Regions from separate parts of the Enterocloster lavalensis genome, predicted to be linked through region 3. Evidence: predicted binding sites of a transcription regulator. Region 3 holds the regulator's gene; each other region holds the start of a gene.

Region 1 (5,301 bases), 2.9 Mb from region 3:
CTCTTTCAGTTTTGTCTTCATCTTCTTCCATGACTTCCCATGAACCCGGACATATATGCCCTTCCCGTTCTTTCCCAATGTGAAGCCAAGAAACTTAAAATTTCGAATTGCAAACACACTTACTACACGACTTTTCTTTTGATTCACTTTCAGTTTCAGTGTTTTCTCCAGATATTTCGTGCTGGATTCCAGTAATCTCTTTGCGGCTCTCTCACTTTTAGCTAACAGCACAATATCGTCTGCGTAGCGTACAAATGCCACTCCCCGCTTCTCAAACTCCTGGTCGAACTCGTTCAGATAGATATTTGCCAGCAGTGGTGAGATGTTTCCGCCCTGTGGCGATCCTTCTTCGGTTTCCATGACTACACCGTTTTCCATGACACCACTCTTTAGGTATCTCTTAATCCACTGGATTACTCTTTCGTCCTTTACATTCCTTCGCAGGATATTCAGGAGCATTTCGTGGTTAAGTGTATCAAAGTATTTCGACAGGTCTAATGTCACTGCATGGGTATATCCCTGTTCTGCATACCCCTTCACTTTCAGAATGGCGTCTTTTGCGCTTCTTCCCGGTCGATAACCATAGCTGTTTTCCGAGAATAGCGGCTCATAGACCGGCATAAGCTGTTGTGTTATGGATTGCTGGAAAATACGGTCTTTGACGGTTGGAATACCAAGCTTTCGTATTCCACCGTCTGGCTTTGGGATTTCCACTCGTCTTACCGGGTCGGGAGTATATTTCCCCCTTTTGATTCTCCCGATAAGCTCTTTCTGGTTCTCCCGAAGGTATGCTCCGGCTTCCTCCACGGTCATTCCGTCGATTCCCGGTGCTCCCTTGTTTGCCTTTACTCTCTTGAAAGCTCTGTTCAGGTTGTCCTTATCCAGTATCTTCTCTAAGAGCTCCGGTTGTGCACTGTCCCGTTCCTTCCATGTCCGACGGAAAGAACGGTGCGCTCTCACATACCCTTCACGTTCCGCGCTATCTCTTTGCGAGCAGCTTTCTCTGTTTTCTGCACCCAATGTTCTTTCCTCCTTTCCCGGTTGTACTAAGGACTCCTATTGATTCGGTCCTTCGCCTCTCGGCTACTATGACCTCGGCTGACTTCTGTACGTTCAGCATTATCTCACGATAATGGTTATCCCTTTCAGGACATATCGTACAGACCTCCCCGGGTACCACACGTTTCTTTCTCTCCATCTATCTGCCACATTTACCATACATGATTCCGTGTAGTTATTGGGCTTCAACTTGTGGGGCAGTCTTACCCTCATGCATAGCCTGATGTGATTTCTGTTCGTCAGACCAGAGATTTGCCCATGGGTTAGTATGTTCCCCATATCCGGCTTCCTTCAGATTCCACCTCACGATGGACACCCTTGCCTTCGGCTATATCCTTCCCACTACCGGGCGGATTCCGGACTTGCACCGGTTAGAAACGTGCGCCGCCGGGCGCACCCACAAAAGGGCGGCCCGGTTGAGCCTTACTGCTCCCGGGCCGCCCTGATATCATGGTTTTTATCTGATTAGTACATTCCGCCCATGTCCGGTGCGCCTGCGGGTGCAGGTGCTGCTTCTTTAATATTAGCAACTACGGACTCAGTTGTCAACAGGGTGGAAGCTACGCTGGTCGCGTTCTGCAGAGCGCTTCTGGTAACCTTGGCGGGATCCAGAATGCCAGCTTCGATCATATCCACATATTCTTCCTTGTATGCGTCGAATCCTGTGCCGATGGGGGATTCCTTTACTTTGTTCACAATCACGGAGCCTTCCAGACCTGCGTTGGCTGCGATGTGGAACAACGGAGACTCCAGAGCCTTGAGGATCAGTCTTGCGCCGGTCTTCTCATCGCCTTCCAGGCTATCCACAACTTCGCTCACCTTGCCTGCGGCATGGATGTAAGCGGAGCCGCCGCCTGCGATAATTCCCTCTTCCACAGCCGCTCTGGTCGCATTAAGAGCGTCCTCCATACGCAGCTTGGCTTCCTTCATCTCGGTCTCGGTAGCAGCGCCAACACGGATTACCGCAACGCCGCCAGCCAGCTTCGCCAGTCTCTCCTGCAGCTTCTCACGGTCGAAATCAGAGGTGGTCTCCTCGATCTGCTTGCGGATCTGGGCAACTCTGGCGTCGATGTTGCTCTTCTCGCCAAAGCCGTCAACGATGATGGTGTTCTCCTTCTGAACCTTAACGGATTTTGCGCGTCCCAGCTGATCCATGGTGGCTTCCTTCAGATCCAGACCAACCTCGTCGGAGATCACGGTGCCGCCGGTCAGGATCGCGATATCCTGCAGCATCTCTTTTCTTCTGTCGCCGTAGCCCGGAGCCTTAACCGCAACTACGTTGAAGGTGCCTCTCAGCTTGTTGACGATCAGGGTGGTCAGAGCCTCGCCCTCTACGTCCTCGGCGATAATCATCAGTCTTGCGCCGGTCTTAACGATCTGCTCCAGCAGGGGCAGGATCTCCTGGATATTGGAAATCTTCTTGTCGGTGATCAGGATATAGGGATCGTCCAGATTGGCTTCCATCTTATCCATGTCGGTGCACATATAAGCGGAAACGTAACCTCTGTCAAACTGCATGCCTTCCACCATATCCAGCTCGGTCTTCATGGTCTTGGATTCCTCAATGGTGATTACGCCGTCCTTGGAAACCTTCTCCATCGCGTCCGCTACCATGGTTCCAACTTCGTCGTCGGAAGCGGAAATTGCGGCTACTCTGGCAATCTGCTCTTTGCCGGTAATGGGCTTGCTCATCTCTTTGATGGCCTCAACCGCAGCGTCGGTGGCTTTTCTCATGCCCTTTCTCAGGCCGATGGGATTCGCGCCTGCAGCCAGGTTCTTCATACCCTCGCACACCATGGACTGGGCCAGCACCGTAGCGGTGGTGGTTCCGTCTCCGGCAACGTCGTTGGTCTTGGAAGCAACTTCCTTGATCAGCTGAGCGCCCATGTTCTCAAAGGGATCTTCCAGCTCGATCTCCTTGGCAATGGTAACGCCGTCGTTGGTGATCAGCGGAGCGCCGAAGGACTTGTCGAGTACAACGTTGCGGCCTTTCGGTCCCAGGGTAACGCGTACGGTATCTGCTAACTGGTTAACACCGGACTCCAGCGCCTTGCGGGCGTCCACACCATATTTAATCTTCTTTGCCATGACTCATCTACCTCCAAATATTGTTTTCTATGTCGCGTATTTTAAATTTATTAGAATGATTGACGGTAACTGTTCAGCAGGTCTGCGCACTTGCTGCGCTGACCCTATGAAAACCTAAGCTTGCAGGCAAAAATCCAACGATGAAGTCGATTTTAAATGGATTTTTGCTCGTATCGTATCTGTGAAGGTACTGAACAGATACGATTGACGGATTATTCAACAACAGCCAGGATGTCGTTCTGCTTTACGATCACGTACTTGTCGTCCTCGATCTCCACTTCGGTGCCGGAATACTTGGAATAGATAACCTTGTCGCCGACCTTCACCTGCATGGTCACTTCCTTGCCTTCGATCACGCCGCCGGGTCCAACTGCGATTACCTCCGCCTGCTGGGGTTTCTCCTTTGCCGCTCCGGGAAGCACGATACCGGATTTAGTGGTCTCTTCCGCTACTAACTGTTTTAACACTACCTTGTCAAACAACGGTACTAACTTCATGATGAATTCCTCCTTGCAATCAGTTCTGTTTTTTCTTTTTCAGGTTTGTGCAACCCCTTTATTTACTCACATCATATGTTATAACACCAGTTATTAGCACTGTCAAGAGTTGAGTGCTAATTTTCTTAGATTTTTATTTTTTTTTTACATTTTCCTGCAATTCCCTTCCTTTTTTTCTGCTTTCGTATTACAATAATACTAATGTAAATATAATAAAGACTGAATCACAGTGAAAGGGGTTTTCAATATGGCTAAGAAGGGATTCGGAAAATTAGTCGCATTCGCGGCAGTCACAGGCGCTGTAGCGGCCAGCGTCTCCTACGCGCTTCGATACAAAACATTCCACAGTGAACTGGAGAAGGACTTCCGTGAGTTTGAGGACGGAGAGGATGAAGCCTGCGAGGACAGCGAGGAGCGCACCGTGGACCCGCGCCGCACCGACCGCAATTATATTTCCCTTCACGCCAGCAAGGATGAATTCAAGCTGGCTGCCAAGGACATGGCGGAAGCCACCAAAAACGTGCTGAAGGACGCAGGGGCCGTCATTTCCGACACCGCCCACGAGGCCGTCTCCGCAGCCGTGGACACCGCCCACATCGCACTCACCGCAGTGAAGAACAAGCGCTCCGAGTTTGAGGACGCGATGGATGAGGACGAGGAGGAAGACTCCGAGCTGTTTGAGGACGAAGGCTTCCTGGACGACGATTATGTGGACGACGACGATCTGTTCGACTACTCCCGCACAGAGAGCGATGGGATTCCCGCCTGGAAGAAACCGCTTCCCGAGGAGACGCCCGCTCCCGCGGCCCCGGCAGCAGAACCCGCTCCCGCAGAAGAGCCCGCAGAGCCGGACCAGACCGCCGGCGCCGAGAAGGTGACCATCGAGGAAGATACGATCTGATTTTCCCCAAAATATGGTATTCTATGCAAAAGAAATGCCGGTTCCTCACGATACCTATGCTTTACCCGCGAAGAGACCGGCAGATTTCGGTTACCACCCGCAAAGTGCGGAGCGAACCGCTGAATCAGCTCATAAAATCATGATCCCCGTCTTTTTTATAAAGACGGGGGTTTTTGGTTGGAGACAGCGGGCTGCTGGCGCGGACTGTGATCGATCGCCGGATGGAATGAGCCCTTTCCGCTCATTCCTCAACATCCCACACCAGCAGGTTCACCCACCGGGGCTGCTTCATCTCCTCCTCCGTCAGGGCGTAGGCGTAGGCCGGATTGTCGTCGGCTTCCAGGTGGTAAATCCCCTCCTCCGGGCCCGGGATCCAGCGGTCGTCCGGCTGAGTCACGCCCTCCTTCACCTCCATGGTGTAGGTGGCCGTCACGCCGTCGGAACCGGTGTTCCGGTAGGTGATGGTTCCCTCCATCTTGCCGCGCACAAACCGTCCCTCTTTGCGGACCTCCTCGGCTTCGCCCTGGGGCGGACCCTGATAGTAGCGGTAGCCGGAGACTCCTGCTCCGTCCATGCGCCCGTCCTTCCAGGTTCCCTCCGAGTAATCATATCGGGGTTTTTCCAGCTCCACCGCCTGCAAGGCCGTGCAGCGGCCTTCCGGCCCGTTTTCCCCGAAGCTTCCGTAGAAAACGCTGGCCGCGCCGGTCAGCACCAGCCCTTCTCCGGCCAGATCCGCCCTGAATTCCGTCCCGTCAT
Region 2 (5,301 bases), 2.6 Mb from region 3:
TGATACCGGCTTTGGACCGGATAATGGCCTCGGTCACCTTTTCCACGCCCTCCTCCTGGCCGATCACCCGCTTGTGGAGCAGATCGTCCAGATGAAGCGTCTTGCTGCGCTCGCTCTCAGTCAGCTTAGCCACCGGGATTCCGGTCCAGCGGGAAATGATCCGCGCGATCTCGTCCTCGGTCACACTCTCGCGCACCAGGCTCAAATCCTCGTTTCTTACCCGCTCCTCCTCCTCGGCCAGCTCCTTCTGCAGCTGGGGCAGCTTGCCGTACTGGAGTTCCGCGGCCTTGTTCAGGTCGTATCGCTGCTGGGCGTCCTGAATCTGCCGGTTTACCGTCTCGATCTCCTCCCGGAGAGCGGAAAGGCGGTCCACGCTGGCCTTCTCATTCTCCCACTGGGCTTTCCGGGCCGCGAACTCGTCGTGCAGCTCCGCCAGCTCTTTCTGCAGGTCCGCCAGACGGTCCTGGCTTAAGTGGTCGGTCTCCTTCTTCAGGGCGGCCTCCTCAATCTCCATCTGCATAATCTTGCGGGACATCTCATCCAGCTCCGCCGGAAGGGTGTCCAGCTCGGTCTTGATCATGGCACAGGCCTCGTCCACCAGGTCGATGGCCTTATCCGGCAGAAACCGGTCGGTAATATAGCGGTCGGACAGGGTGGCGGCGCTCACCAGCGCGGAGTCCGTGATCTTCACACCGTGAAACACCTCGTAGCGTTCCTTCAGGCCCCGGAGAATGGAAATGGTGTCCTCCACCGTTGGCTCATCCACCAGCACCGGCTGGAACCGGCGCTCCAGCGCCGCGTCCTTCTCAATATACTTGCGGTACTCGTTCAGGGTGGTGGCGCCGATGCAGTGCAGCTCGCCTCTGGCCAGCATGGGCTTTAACATATTTCCCGCGTCCATGGAGCCCTCGGTTTTACCCGCGCCCACAATGGTATGCAGCTCGTCAATGAAAAGGATAATCTGCCCGTCGCTCTTCTTCACTTCCTCCAGCACGGCCTTCAGACGCTCCTCAAACTCGCCTCTGTACTTGGCTCCGGCCACCAGAGAACCCATGTCCAGAGCAAACAACTTCTTGTCCTTCAGTCCGTCCGGCACGTCGCCCCGCACAATCCGCTGGGCCAGGCCCTCCACCACGGCGGTTTTGCCCACGCCGGGTTCGCCGATCAGTACCGGGTTGTTCTTGGTTTTACGGGAAAGGATCCGGACCACGTTTCGGATCTCGCTGTCGCGGCCGATCACCGGGTCCAGCTTCTGCTCACGCGCCCGTTCCACCAGGTCGTAGCCGTACTTGGTCAGGGTGTCGTAGGTGGCCTCCGGATTGTCGCTGACCACCCGCTGGTTGCCGCGCACCGTGGACAACGCCTGTAAAAATGTCTCCCTGGTGATGTTGTACATCTTGAGCAGGTTTTTAACCGACCGGCTGGGATGCCTGATCAGGGCCAAAAACAGGTGTTCCACGGAAACGTACTCGTCACCCATGGACTTGGCCTCGTCCTCCGCGTTGATCAGCACCTTATTCAAGTCGTTGCTGATGTAGAGCTGGCCGCCTCCGCTGACCTTGGGCAGCTTCTCCAGCGCCTGTTTCACCTCATTTTTCAGCATATCGCCCTGAATCCCCATCTTGGTCACCAGCTTTAAAATCAGGCTGTCCTCCAGGGTGAGCAGAGCGTACAGCAGGTGCTCCTGATCGATCTGCTGGTTTCCGTACTCGTAAGCCAGCTTCTCGCAGTTCTGCACCGCCTCCATCGATTTTTGCGTAAATTTATTGATGTTCATCACTCATTCCTCCTCTATTCGGAATTGTGCTCTTGTATCTGTGTTCTAGTCGTACTATAACACGCTTTATTAGCACTGTCAAGGGGTGAGTGCTAATTTTTTCGTATATTTTTTGATCTTATATATTTTAATGTTGCAATTAGATTTTCTAATGTATAAAATGGGAAGAGTCCGTTCACTCCTGCCCCTCGGGGTGGTAAAATAGGGGCGGACTTTTGAAAAACAGGGAGAATAAAAAATTATGAAGAGCAATCGAGACTGGTATCTGCAGGGCGCCCATGACGGCCTCCCCATTGCCATGGGATATCTTGCGGTTTCCTTTACATTGGGCATCGCGGCAAGAAATGTGGGGCTGGGGGCCTTCCCCGCATCGCTTATGTCCATCACCAACCTGACCTCCGCCGGGCAGTTCGCGGCCCTGGGGCTCATCACGGCCGGCACCTCCTACGTGGAGATGGCGTGCACGCAGCTGATCATCAACCTGCGGTATTTCCTGATGTCCTGCGCCCTTTCCCAGAAATTAGATCCAAACATGCATTTTTTCCACCGCCTGCTGGTGGCCTATGGGGTCACGGACGAGATCTTCGGTATCTCCATCGGTTCGGGCAGAATGTTAAACCCCTTCTATGCCTACGGCGCAATCAGCGTGGCCGCTCCCAGCTGGACCCTGGGCACGTTCCTGGGCGTGGTTTCCGGAAACGTCCTGCCCGCCAGGGTGTTAAACGCGCTGAATGTGGCGCTCTACGGCATGTTTATCGCCGTAATTGTGCCTCCGGCCAGGAAGCAGAAGGTGTTGGCCGGACTGGTCGCAGTGTCCATGGCGGCCAGCCTGCTGTTCACCCTATTGCCGGTAGTCAGCCAAATCTCCACGGGCATGCGCATCATTATCCTGACTGTGCTGGTAGCCGGAGCCGGGGCTGTCCTGTTCCCGGTGGAGGAAGCGGAAGAAAAGGAGGAACTCCATGAAGCATAACGTATATCTCTACATTTTTGTCATGGCGGCCGTCACCTACCTGATCCGGGTACTGCCGCTGACGCTGATCCGAAAGCCCATCCAGAACCGGACCATCCGTTCCTTCCTCTATTATGTACCTTACGTGACGCTGGCGGTCATGACCTTCCCGTCCATTCTCACCGCCACCTCCAGCCCGGTCTCGGCAATGGCCGGTTTCCTGGCCGCCCTGGTACTGGCCTACCGCGGCGCCGGGCTGTTCGGGGTTGCCTGCGGCGCCTGCGGTCTGGTGTTTCTTCTGGAGCTGTTTCTCTGACAGCCCGTTCTCTGAATTCGCGTGTGTGCAAATTGGGAAGGCCCAGACCGCGCAGGGACGGGTCCAGGTTGACGTTCCCTGAATTCGCGTGCGTGCGAATTTGGAACTCAGAAACGGACTTCAAACGGCCGCATCACGGATAAACCGTCAGCTGCCCATTCTGCATCTGATAGCGCAGGATGCGCTGGCCCTGCCGGGTGGCGTCCGGCAGCGCGGAAACGGACTCATGGGCTTTGTCCGGTGCGGCGGCAGTGATCTGCTGCTCATAGTAAAATGAAGTGACGGCTCCGATGCCGAGAAGTACAAGCACGGCCCAGAACAGCGCATTCTCTGTCATACGTCCCAGCAGCCGCCCTCTGCGCGGCCTTTGCGCCAAAATGTCGGTGGGTATCATCATAAGGGTATCTCCGTCCATATCGATCCTTTTTACAGCCTATGGGGTTTTTTGTCCAATTATGCCGGGAGCAGACTGGGAATGCGCACAGGTGCAGGGAAGCCGGAAAATGCAATAGGCCCGTCGTTGAACCGACGGGCCATTGTTTTTTCCATATTCTGTATTTTCTCTTCTGATTTACTGTAAGCCGGTCGCGGTGATGGTCCGTCCGGTCAGGGTTCCTTCATAGCTGACCGTAGCAGTATCGCCCTCCTTCAGGCTGTCAAACATACCGTCCTCGCCCACAAATGTGAAGATGCTCTTCTCCGCATCGGAAGTCTCCAGAACAACCGTGTTGCTGTTCACCTGAAGCACCTTTCCAGTCAGCATGTAGATATCCGCATCCGCAGAATCGCTGGCATCCTCGGTCACGATTCTGGTGGCCATAGCCGGCTCTTCCTCGTCCTCGGGATCTCCGTAATAGGTAATCTCCGCTTCCACGCCTGCCTTGATGCCGCCCTTGGTCACCTGCTGGGCAATGGAGGTGTCAAACGTATAGGTACCGTCCTCGGTTTTCACCGTCATGGTTTTCCCGTCCACCTTCTCGATGGTGCCGTTGGTCACCGGATCCTCCTCCTCGGCCGCCGCTTCCTCGGCCTCCTCGGCCGCGGAGGTTACGATATCGATAAATACCGCCTTGTTCTCGCCATCGGACAGCTCGCCGTAGAAGGTAACCTCAACCTCGTCGCCCACTCCCAGCTTGCGGTCATCCGAGAATTCCGCATCTGCGTATGTAAACTTCACCTGTTTTCCCTCGTCGTCCTCAACCGTCACGATCTGATCCGTAAGTTCCTTCACATATCCGTAAAAATAATCCTCATCCTGATCGGACTCAGATGCAGCTGCCGCTGTGGTCGTCTCAGCCGCCGTGGTTGTCTCCGCTGCAGTTGTCTGGGCGGCAGTGGTCTCCTCCGCCTTCTTGGAAGAGCAGGCGGTCATTCCCAGCGCCAGTGCCAGCACTGCGATGGCTAAATAATGTTTTTTCATAATTCAGTATCTCCTCTTCGTTATTTTGCTTCTCACAAAATACTCCTCAGTTATCCGCGCCGGAATAGCCCCCGGCTCGGATACATGATACATATTACTACGAAACCACGGCGATTGCTATGTCTTTTTCTTTAATTTTTTTTAAATTCCTTCTAAACTGGTCCGTCCTACAAGGAACCCATACGCCCGATTGCCCTTGTCACCAGCTCCCGGAATCTGGGCGCCACACGGTCGGCGGTCTCCTGTACCTCCTTGTGGCTGAGGGGCTGATCCGTCATGCCGCAGGCCAGGTTGGAAATGCAGGAAATACCGCAGATCTTCATTCCCATGTGGTTTGCCGCCACCGCCTCGCAGGCCGTGCTCATACCGCAGGCGTCGCCGCCCAGGATCCGGCACATCCGCACCTCCTGGGGACTCTCATAAGCCGGGCCGGTGAACTGGACATAGACGCCCTCCCGTAACGGGATATCAAGTTCCGCCGCACATTCCCGAATCAGGCTGCGAAGGTCCTCATCGTAAATATGGCTCATATCCGGGAACCGCGGTCCAAGCTCGTCCAGATTGGGACCGATTAGCGGCGACGGCACCAGGCTTGAAATCTGATCCCGGATCAGCATTAAATCTCCCGCCGCAAAATCAAAGTTGACGCCGCCGGACGCATTGGTCAAAAACAGGATCCTGGCCCCCATCAGCTTCATAAGTCGGATGGGAAGCACCACGTCTGTCATCGCATACCCTTCATAGTAGTGGACCCGCCCCTGCATCAGCACCACCGGTACCCCCTCAATATGGCTGAATACAAAACGGCCCTTGTGTCCGGGCACAGTGGAGACGGG
Region 3 (5,301 bases):
CGCTTCAACCTCAGCCTTGTCGCTGGCAGCGATCTTGTCGCCAACCTCCTCCAGAGCCTTCTCGGTCTGGAATACCATGGAGTCCGCGTCGTTTCTGGCGTCGATGGCCTCCTTGCGCTTCTTGTCCTGAGCCTCGTACTCAGCCGCTTCCTTCACAGCCTTATCGATGTCGTCGTCGGACATGTTGGAGCCGGAGGTGATGGTGATGTGCTGCTCCTTGCCGGTGCCCAGATCCTTGGCGGATACGTTCACGATACCGTTGGCGTCAATGTCAAAGGTAACCTCGATCTGCGGGATTCCTCTTCTCGCCGGCGGAATTCCATCCAGACGGAACTGGCCCAGAGTCTTGTTGTCTCTGGCGAACTGGCGCTCGCCCTGTACCACGTGAATATCAACAGCGGTCTGATTGTCGGCCGCGGTGGAGAAGATCTGGCTCTTCTTGGTGGGGATGGTGGTGTTGCGCTCGATCAGTCTGGTAGCTACGCCGCCCATGGTCTCGATGGACAGGGACAGGGGGGTAACGTCTAACAGCAGAATGTCTCCCGCGCCTGCGTCACCGGCCAACTTGCCGCCCTGGATGGCTGCGCCGATTGCCACGCACTCATCGGGGTTCAGGGACTTGCTGGGCTCTTTGCCGGTCAGCTGTTTTACTTTGTCCTGAGCCGCGATCATACGGGTGGAACCGCCTACTAACAGCACCTTGCCCAGCTCGGACGCGGTGATTCCGGCGTCGCGCAGCGCATTCTGTACCGGGATGGCGGTGCGCTCCACCAGGTCGTGGGTCAGCTCGTCGAATTTCGCACGGGTCAGGTTCATATCTAAATGCTTCGGCCCCTCGGACGTAGCGGTGATGAAGGGCAGGTTGATGTTGGTGGTGGTGGCGGTGGAAACTTCCTTCTTGGCCTTCTCCGCAGCCTCTTTCAGGCGCTGCATAGCCATCTTGTCGCCGGACAGGTCCACGCCCTCGGCTTTCTTGAACTCGTCGATCATCCACTGGGTGATGCGGTTGTCGAAGTCGTCGCCGCCCAGACGGGTGTCGCCGTTGGTGGACAGAACCTCGATTACGCCGTCGCCGATCTCGATGATGGAAACGTCGAAGGTGCCGCCGCCCAGATCGTATACCATGATCTTCTGCTCTTTTTCATTGTCCAGACCGTAAGCCAGCGCAGCGGCCGTGGGCTCGTTGATGATACGCTTTACTTCCAGGCCCGCGATCTTGCCGGCGTCCTTGGTCGCCTGACGCTGGGCGTCGTTGAAGTACGCGGGAACGGTGATCACAGCCTCGGTTACCGGCTCGCCCAGATACGCCTCAGCGTCCGCTTTCAGCTTCTGTAAGATCATCGCGGAAATCTCCTGGGGGGTGTATTTCTTGCCGTCGATGTCGACCTTGTAGTCGGTTCCCATGTGGCGCTTAATGGAGGAGATGGTCTTGTCGGCGTTGGTAACGGCCTGACGCTTTGCAGGCTCGCCCACCAGTCTCTCTCCTGTCTTTGTAAAAGCTACTACGGACGGCGTTGTGCGCACGCCCTCGGCGTTGGCGATAACGGTGGGCTTTCCGCCCTCCATCACGGCTACGCAGCTGTTTGTTGTACCTAAGTCAATTCCAATTATCTTGCTCATCGTTTTTTCCTCCTGATTATTTGTCGTCTCTGATCTCTATCGTAAATGGTTCATTAATTGGCCACTTTTACCATGCTGTGACGTACCACGGTGTCGCGGTACATGTAACCCTTTAACAGTTCCTCGGCCACCACGTTCTCGCCCAGGCTCTCGTCGTCCACGTGCATCACCGCGTTGTGGAAGTTGGGGTCGAATTCCTGGCCCACGGCCTCGATGGCTTTCACGCCGGCCTCCTCCAGTGTTTTCTGGAACTGCTTATATATCTTCTCCATGCCGTCCGCAAACGGGGTGGCTTTTGCTTCTTCCGGTATGGAGGCCAACCCTCTCTCAAAGTTGTCAACCACGGGCAAAATCCGCTCGATGATGTCCCGTGCGCCCATCTCATACATGCTGGACTTTTCCTTTTCGGTCCGCTTGCGGAAGTTCTCGAATTCCGCCATCTGCCGTTTCACACGGTCGGTCAGCTCCTCGATCTTTTCATCCCGCGGATCTTTCTTTTTCTTGAAGAATCCCTTCTTCTCTTCCTTGGCGCCGCCGTTCTGATCCTCGGCCTCACCGGCGTTCTCCGGCGCGCTTCCATTTTCCGCTGCCGCGCTCTCCTGCGTCATTTCCTGACTCTGCTCTGCGGCGTTCGCTCCGTCCGCCTCATTCACTGTCTCAGGCGCTTCGTTTTCCGGTCCCCCGGCTGTCTGTTGGTTCATCTCATCCTTATTCATGTCCTCGCTGTTCACCGTCTATCACCTTTCATCCTTTTTAAACGCCCCGTCCAGTTGGTTCATGAGATTCTGCATGGTTCTGAGCACCTTCTCATAATCCATCCGCTTGGGTCCGATAATCCCGATGGTTCCGCGCAGACCGCCACCCAAATCGTAATTGGCGGTGACCACGCTGCAATCCTTCATGGACTGAACCGGAGTCTCGTCTCCGATATATACCTGAATCCCTGAATCGCCGTCCGAGTTGGCGTTTACCTCGGCCACGAACTCCTGCAGCACCTCCTGGTGCTCCAGCGTTCCGATCAGCCGGCTGGCCTTGTCGCCCTCGGAGAGCTCCGGGTACTTAAATATGTTGGTGGCGCCGCTGGTGTAAATCTGCAGGTCCTCACCGCCGGCCCGTATGGCCTCGGCCACCTCGTTGAGTACCAGCTCCACCACCTCCCGGTGGGCGCCGGCGTCAACCTTCAGCTTGCTGATCACATCCAGGTTGATCTCCTCGATGGTCAGCCCGTTTAAGCTGCTGTTGAGGAGTATGTTCAGATTCAACAGCTCCTCGTCCGTCAGGTTATCGCTGATGTCGATCATCGTGTTCTTGATAATGTTTCCTTCCACCACCACGACCACCAAAAGCTTGCGCTCCTCCATCTTGGAGAGCTGGATAAACTTCAGCTTGGTCTTATGGTAGCTGGGTCCGCTGATCATGGCCGCGTAATTGGTGTTGCTGGCCAGGACCTGGGCCATCCGCCTGAGCACCAGCTCCAGCTTGTCGACCTTCTGGACCATCATCTCCTTGAACTCCATGACCTCGTTGTCCTTTTCCAGTTCAATCTGGTCCACATAGAAACGATAGCCCTTGTCGGAGGGAATTCTCCCCGCCGACGTGTGCGGCTGGATAATGTAACCCATGTCCTCAAGATCGGACATCTCATTGCGGATCGTGGCGGAACTCAGCTTTAAATCGGAATACTTGGAAATGGTTCTGGAACCCACCGGCTCCCCCGTTTCCAGGTAAGTCTTGATGATCGCTTTTAAAATTGTGACTTTCCGGTCATCCAGTTCCATCGCCATACCTGCACCGCCTTTCCGCTTGTTATTAGCACTCAACTCTTCAGAGTGCTAACATCTACATTTCATAATATATTCCTTTTTAATTTATTTGTCAATATGCATTTCTAAAAATTTTATAACCTTTTCGCCTGCCGCCGGTATTCCCCCTGCTGTAAATAAGGCATATCCTGTAACTTTCTCCCACCATCCCCCTATATCTATGGCTTTCTCCCCCACTTTTCCATGAAAATCCACTAATTTCCAGGGTTCTTTTCCCATTTTTCACAATTTTGTAAATCCCACTTAACGACTTTTACTTGACATTTAACAATTTTGTAATATAATGTTAAATACACATATTAACTGTCGATTCATTGAGAATGCGAGGCAAACATATGCGAATTAAATCGAATAAGGTTCTTGCAGCCGTGACGCTGGCCGCCTGCATGCTGTTTACCCTTCCCGCCTACGGCGCCCAGGGCAGCGTGGTGGAGCCCCGCCCGGAGACGGTACAGTCCGCCGGGGAAAACGCAGCTGTTGGAACGAATGTCACGGTAGCAAACGAAGCTGACGCCCCGGAGGATAACGGGACACTTCATATTACCAGTACCGGTTCCGGCAAAAGCCAGGTCCGGTTCGACGAGGACGACGCGTACGTGGACGCCGGCCCCGGCGCGGTGAAAAACCAGGAACCGGACAAAAACAGCGGCGAGTCCCTGGGGACCTTCACCATCACAGGTTACTGCGGGTGCGACGCCTGTTCCGAAGGACACAACCTGACCTACTCCGGCACCACGCCCCAGCCGAATCACACGATCTCCGCGGATTTGAACCTGTTTCCGCTGGGAACCAAGCTTCTGATTGACGGCACCGTCTACACCGTGGAGGATATGGGCTCCGCTGTGAACGGCAGGAAGCTGGATATCTACTATGCGACCCACGATGAAGCGCTGGCCGCCGGCATGTACACCGCGGAGGTATTCCGGGCCGACTGATGATACCATTTTAAAATTGAATATTGTATGAAACGCTGCAGAGCAGCTGGCCTCCGGCACCGAGCCGGACGGACAGCTGCTCTGTTTTGTTTGAATGTAATGGGCCGCTGGCGCAGCCTGCGGGTAATCGTTGGGTACAAAAAACGCGGGAAACCGTCCGAAGAATTTTGGCTTTTCGGAGCCTTTTTACGGAATTTGCAAATCCGCAAATCGCGGACACAGTGTTTTGTGCTGCGGACACAACTTATGCATTTTGTAAATATTTTATATTTCTGTAATATTTTTGTCTATTTTCTTCCGGTATTTCCATTTATTTCCTTGACAGCTCCTAAAAAGTATGATAAAAATGTGGTTATTGCTCATATATTACAAAAGTGTTACATATTATGTAATAAGTTTTAAATTTCTATTCCATTTATTACATGAGCAATCAGGAGGTACTGACATGAAACTTAGAACAATGATAACAGGAGCAATCCTCACCTTAAGTCTGCTGGCCGCATCCGCCACCACGGCATTTGCCGCGGTTCCCAGAGGCCGGCTGGAAAAGGTTTCCGACTCCGCGATCACCGGCTGGGCATATAACAAAGATCTCCCCAACTCCCCCATCGATTGCACCGTGGCTGTGTTCAACAAGGCCACCGGCGAAGAAGTGTTCCGCCAGCGGGTAACCGCGGGGGAATACCGTGAAAAGCTGGAGAGCCAGGGAAAAGGCAACGGCTGCCACGGATTCACCATTCCCATGGACTGGTCCTCCCTTCCGGACGGCGAGTACCGGGTGGAAGGTTATGTGGGCGATTCGGATTTTGCCAACACCATGAACCACACCAAGGGCGATCCCCAAGCCCAGGCTCAGGCCCAGAAAACCGCGGGAAACCAGAATCTGATTCCGCTGGGTGTTTTTAAGACAACCGGTTACTGTC
Region 4 (5,301 bases), 1.2 Mb from region 3:
ACGCCAGCAACTGCGTGGTGATGGAGAAGCACAGCCCGGAGCTGGATCCCTTCGCCACGTTTGTGACCAGAAGCGTTGAGGAAGACGGGATCGCCTATGCCATGGAGCAGCTGGGGATCGTCCGCAGCCGGGTGTCTCTGTGATGAAAAAAAGGACTTGGATTATGATCGCCCTGATGTATGCCGCGGTTTTTCTGGCATGCTTCGGGGTTTTACATATTATGGATCAAATTATGGAGCCCGGAGGCCCTGGGATTGTGGAGAGCAGCGGGACGCCGGGGAACGGCAGCCCATCCGAAGCCGTTCCGGCAGAGAGCCGTCCCGTCGCCACCCCGTCTGAGCCTGCGCTGCCTCAGGCGGAGGAGGACTGGAAGCCGGTGGATCACGGGTACGAGGGCTGGAAGCAGCAGATCGCCGGGGCCTGGACGCCCCCGGAGGAAACGCCGGAGCCCTACCGCCCGCCCCGCCTTGTGTTAGCCACGGACCTGCATTACCAGAGCGCGGACGCGGACGACGGGGGAAAGGCATTTCAGGAATTTGTGGAACACAGCGACGGGAAGGTGGTTCGCTACCTGCCGGAGCTTTTGGAGGCGTTTTTAGACGAGGTGATCGCAGAGCGGCCATCGGCCCTGGTGCTCAGCGGAGATATCACCATGAACGGAGAGAAGATCAACCATCAGGAGCTGGCGCAGCGTCTGAAGCGGGTGCAGGACGCCGGGATACAGGTACTGATTATCCCGGGGAATCACGATATCAACAATCACGACGCGTCGGTATTTTTCGGGGATGCCAGAACTCCGGCGGAGACGGTGGATGCCCGTGAATTCTATGAGATTTACCGCGAATACGGATACGATCAGGCGTTCAGCCGGGATGAGAATTCCCTGAGCTATGCGTATGCCCTGGATGAGCGGAACTGGATGCTGATGCTGGATTCCGCCCAGTACGACCCGGTGAACCGGGTGGAGGGGCGGCTTAAGGAGAGCACACTCGCCTGGATGGACGGGATTCTGGCCCAGGCTCAGGAGCAGGGGGTGTTTGTGCTCCCCGTCGCCCACCACAATCTGCTGTACCAGAGCCGCATGTACACGACCCAATGCGCGATGGAGAACAACACAGAGGTGATCGATCTGTTTCAGAAATACCGCCTGCCCCTGTTTTTCAGCGGTCATCTGCACGTCCAGCGCATACGCAAGCACAAGGCGGAGCCGGGGGTGCCGGACGAGGATTACGGCATTCTGGAGATCGTCACGGACGCGCTCAGCATTCCGCCCTGCCAGTACGGCTTTCTGGAATGGAAGGAGGACGGCAGCCTGGAGTACGCCACCCGGGCGGTGGACGTCTCCGCCTGGGCCCGTGCCCACGGCGTGGAAAATGAGGACCTGCTGCATTTCCCGGACTGGTCCTACCAATATATTCAGAAGCTGATCAGCGACCAGATCGGAGGCGTGATCCGGAATCTGGGAGACGATATCATGAAATCCATGTCCGGGGTTTACGCCAGGGTCTACATGGATTACTACGCGGGCCGGAAGATCGATCAGAAGGCGGTGCGCTCCAGCCTGGGGTATCAGTGGTGGGAGCGGAATCTGCCGGACAGCTATCTGCTGCGGGAGATCGAGGCCATGATGGCGGACTCCGACCGGGACAACAACTATTATCTGTGGGAAGGGGAACCGTGAGGCCAAAGGCCGGGCGCTCAGGCCTTGAGGATTTCCCGGATTTTACAGCGAACCAGGTCAAAAGCCACGTCGTTCATCCCGCTGTTGGTGATGATATCCGCAAAGGCGCGCGTGGGTTCCACGTAGAGGCCGTGCATGGGTTTGACGGTGGTCAGGTACTGGTCCACGATATTTTCCACATCACGTCCACGCTCCTTGGTATCCCGCAGGATGCGCCGCAGAATCCGCTCGTCCGCATCCGCGTCCACAAACACCTTGATGTCCAGGAGATCCCGGATCCGTGAGTCGAAGAGTACCAGGATGCCTTCCAAAAGAATGACCCGTCCGGGTTCGATGCGCATGGTTTCTTTGGCGCGATTGTGACGGCTGTAGTCGTAGGTGGGGCATTCGATGGTTTTTCCGGCTTTCAAAAGCTCCAGGTGGCGCAGCAGGAGTTCGGTCTCAAAGGCATCCGGATGGTCGTAGTTGAGCAGTTTGCGCTCCTCGAAGGGCAGCTCGTCGTGGGCGCGGTAATAGTTGTCGTGGTAGATCACGGTGACCTGATCTTTGAACTCATCTTTAAGCCGGTTAGTGAAGGTGGATTTGCCGGAGCCGGTCCCCCCGGCGATGCCGATGATAACAGGCATTCTATGCTTCATTGATAAATTCCCCCGTTTCTGTGAATTGTTTGACGGTATGTCCGTTAATCAGTATACAACAGACGGGGGATTTTTGGTATAGAAGCGGGGGAGAAAAAATTTAAAAAAATTAGCACTCAACCCTTGACAGTGCTAATAATAAGTGTTATATTACAGATAGAACAAAGAAGGAAAGAAACTCACAGATGGTTTCCCTTCCGAGTTTCCAGGAAACGAGTTGGCTGAGCATAGTATGAACGATAAAGGAGCGATGAATTATGTTAATGCCGAGTATTTTTGGAGAGAACTTGTTTGATGATTTTATGGATTTCCCCTTTGGAGGAAAGAAGATCAACACCATGATGAAGACCGATATCCGGGATACGGACAGCAGTTATGAGCTGGACATCGATATGCCTGGTTTTAAGAAAGAGGACATTAAGGCCCAGCTGAAGGACGGATATCTGACCATCAGCGCTTCCACCAGCGCCAACAACGACGAGCAGGACAAGGACGGACGCTATATCCGCCGGGAACGCTATGCGGGCTCCTGCAGCAGAAGCTTCTATGTGGGCGAAGGCGTGAAGGAGGAGGACATCCGGGCGAAGTTTGAGAACGGTATCCTCAAGCTTTCCATCCCCAAGGTGGAGAACAAACCTCAGGTTGAGGAACAGAAGTACATTGCCATTGAAGGCTGACAAAGATTGATGCACTCTCCGCGGGAGGGCCGGCGCGACCAGGCGCCGGCCCTCTTTGCCTTTCCGGGGGGTTTATGGTAGAATAGACCTATCAAGGATCAGGGGAGGCCGGAGTTATGGGAATGAACTTAAAGCAGCGGATAAAGCGTGCGGCGGCGTGGGCGTTAGCGTTCACCATCGCAGTGCCTTTTGTGAGTTTTGGGGCGGCTGCGGCTGCGCAGGAGAGCGCCCGGGAGACTGGCTGGTACGCGCCCAAGGAACACGCCGGAGTCGATTTCTCCCAGATGGAGTACCGGCGGTATGAGCTGGCGGATATGGAGGCGGCCGCGGAAAAACTGGTGCAGGCTGCCGGGACCGAGGACGGGGACCAGCAGGTATTGGAGGCCTACGGGGAGCTGCTGGAGGAGGTGGACCGCATGGGCACCATGTACAGCCTGGCGGATATCGCCTACAGCCGGAATATGGACGATCAGGACGCCGCGGACGAGACGGAGTATATGCGGACCCTATATCCGCAGGGCACCGACCGGGCGGCCGCGGCGATGAAGGAGGCGCTGGACACCTCCTACGGCCCCTTGTTGGAGGAGCAGATGGGTAAGAGAAACGCCCGCTCCCTGCGGTATTATGAGGAAATGGATCCGGTGCTGCAGAAACTGGGGGAGCGGGAGCAGCAGCTGGTGCTGGAGTACGATCAGGCCTCGTCGGCGGAGTACCAGGTGAAGGCCGACGGGGAGGACTGGACGTACGAGCGCCTGGCGCAGGATTTGGAGCCCTACAGCGGCCGGTATTATGAAATTCAAAATGCGCTGGACCGGGAACGGAATAAAACCGTGGGGGAGATCTACCGCCAGCTGGTTCAGGTGCGCCGGGAGATCGCCGAGGAGTGCGGTTATGACAATTATGCGGATTATGCTTATCAGTCCGTGTACGGCCGGGATTTTACAAAGGAGGACGTGGAGCGGATCCGCGCGGATGTGAAGGAGATCATTGTGCCGTTAATCGTGGACTGCTGGTATTCCGGCGTGGATTACGAGGCGCTCTATGAGCTGGAGCCGTCGGACGCGGACGAGATTCTCGACCTGATGGAACCCTATGTGGGGCAGATGAGCGGAGAGCTGGGAGAGGCGTTTTCATATATGCGCAGGCACGGCCTGTATGACATGGAGCGGGCGAAGGAGGGAGAGAACCGCAGCGGAGGCTTTACCACCGACCTGCCGTATTATGGGGATGGCTTTATCTTCCTGACGCTGGAGGGGGATTACGACGATTACCTTGGCGTTTTCCACGAGTTCGGTCATTTTGCGTCCATTTTCGGGGATCCGGCGCCCAGCATGTTCCGGTATGGATATGTGGACGTCAGCGAAATCGACTCCCAGGGGCTGCAGATGCTGCTGATGCATTACGCGGACGAGATGTTCGGGGACGTGGGGCGCGCCGTCGAGAAGGAAGCGGTGTCGGACCTGCTGGACTCCATTATCACCGGGGCCATGATGGATGAATTCGAGACGGCGGTGTACGCGGATCCGGATATGCCGCTGGACGAGATGAACCGCCTGTTCGCGTCCATCGCGGAGGATTACGGCGGCCTGTACTTTGATTATGACGGGGAAAATTGTTACGGCTGGGACATGGTTCCGCATATTTACCACAGCCCTCTCTACTATATCAGTTACGGAACCTCGGCGTTTCCGGCGCTCCGGCTGTGGATCGAGTCCGACACGGACTGGGAGGGAACCCTGGACCGCTATATGACGCTGTCGGCTACGGGAAGCAGCGAGCCTTACCGGAAAGCGCTGCGGGAATGCGAAATTGGAGATATTTTCCAAGCAGACGCGCTGCCTGATCTGGACCGGGAGATTCGGGAACGGCTGGATCTGCCCGGGGCGGAGACGAAGCGCGAGGCAGAGAAGGGAGAAACCGGAATTGGCGCGGCTCTGGACGGAAATGAGTTGAAACCGGTGGTCATGCTGTTTTTAGGCGTGGCGGGCGCGATTGCGGTGCTGCAGCTGATGGTGCTTTGCACGGGATTTGTGATTATTTGGTTGTTGGTGAAAGATCGAAAACAGTAGACAAAAAAGAAGTGCCGGTCCGGGAGGGCGGCACTTCTTTTTTGTCCGCCAGTCATGGGCGAATTCTGACGGATGGAATCGGCTGCCGGTTTTGCCTGCGGGCCGGCGACGGGCGCGTTAGGCGGCCCGCGCCGTTTCTGCCGGAACGCAGGGGGAAACCGGATTGCGGCAATAAATCTACGGCTCGGTCCCGGCCAGAGACTCCGCGTAGTAGGCCAGCATCAGATCGACCATGC

Evidence for each region. Region 3 encodes HrcA, which represses chaperone genes, less so after heat shock. Its sites were predicted from a motif close to TGTTAGCACTCNNNNNNNNNGAGTGCTAACA; they were not measured.
Region 1: a site for HrcA is predicted at 3,736-3,766, ahead of groES (co-chaperone GroES). Genes of this name have one in related genera too.
Region 2: a site for HrcA is predicted at 1,845-1,875, ahead of clpB (ATP-dependent chaperone ClpB). Genes of this name have one in related genera too.
Region 4: a site for HrcA is predicted at 2,427-2,457, ahead of ACK2JC_RS16925 (Hsp20/alpha crystallin family protein). Genes of this name have one in related genera too.

What each region holds. Positions count from the first base shown of each region.
Region 1 covers NZ_CP176637.1:1,444,608-1,449,908, forward strand. The annotation lists gene ltrA (group II intron reverse transcriptase/maturase) at 1-1,020, opposite strand, end outside; gene ACK2JC_RS06325 (hypothetical protein) at 980-1,198, opposite strand; gene groL (chaperonin GroEL) at 1,525-3,147, opposite strand; gene groES (co-chaperone GroES) at 3,360-3,644, opposite strand; gene ACK2JC_RS06340 (hypothetical protein) at 3,892-4,545, shown strand; gene ACK2JC_RS06345 (hypothetical protein) at 4,787-5,301, opposite strand, start outside.
Region 2 covers NZ_CP176637.1:2,456,999-2,462,299, forward strand. The annotation lists gene clpB (ATP-dependent chaperone ClpB) at 1-1,777, opposite strand, end outside; gene ACK2JC_RS10950 (AzlC family ABC transporter permease) at 2,019-2,750, shown strand; gene ACK2JC_RS10955 (AzlD domain-containing protein) at 2,740-3,045, shown strand; gene ACK2JC_RS10960 (hypothetical protein) at 3,179-3,442, opposite strand; gene ACK2JC_RS10965 (ATP synthase subunit K family protein) at 3,617-4,465, opposite strand; gene ACK2JC_RS10970 (purine-nucleoside phosphorylase) at 4,633-5,301, opposite strand, start outside.
Region 3 covers NZ_CP176637.1:5,019,074-5,024,374, reverse strand. The annotation lists gene dnaK (molecular chaperone DnaK) at 1-1,620, opposite strand, end outside; gene grpE (nucleotide exchange factor GrpE) at 1,674-2,336, opposite strand; gene hrcA (heat-inducible transcriptional repressor HrcA) at 2,358-3,404, opposite strand; gene ACK2JC_RS22470 (hypothetical protein) at 3,489-3,662, opposite strand; gene ACK2JC_RS22465 (3D domain-containing protein) at 3,779-4,378, shown strand; gene ACK2JC_RS22460 (3D domain-containing protein) at 4,824-5,301, shown strand, end outside.
Region 4 covers NZ_CP176637.1:3,774,646-3,779,946, forward strand. The annotation lists gene ACK2JC_RS16910 (HAD family hydrolase) at 1-143, shown strand, start outside; gene ACK2JC_RS16915 (metallophosphoesterase) at 143-1,681, shown strand; gene udk (uridine kinase) at 1,699-2,319, opposite strand; gene ACK2JC_RS16925 (Hsp20/alpha crystallin family protein) at 2,577-2,996, shown strand; gene ACK2JC_RS16930 (hypothetical protein) at 3,113-5,065, shown strand; gene ACK2JC_RS16935 (DUF3810 domain-containing protein) at 5,243-5,301, opposite strand, start outside.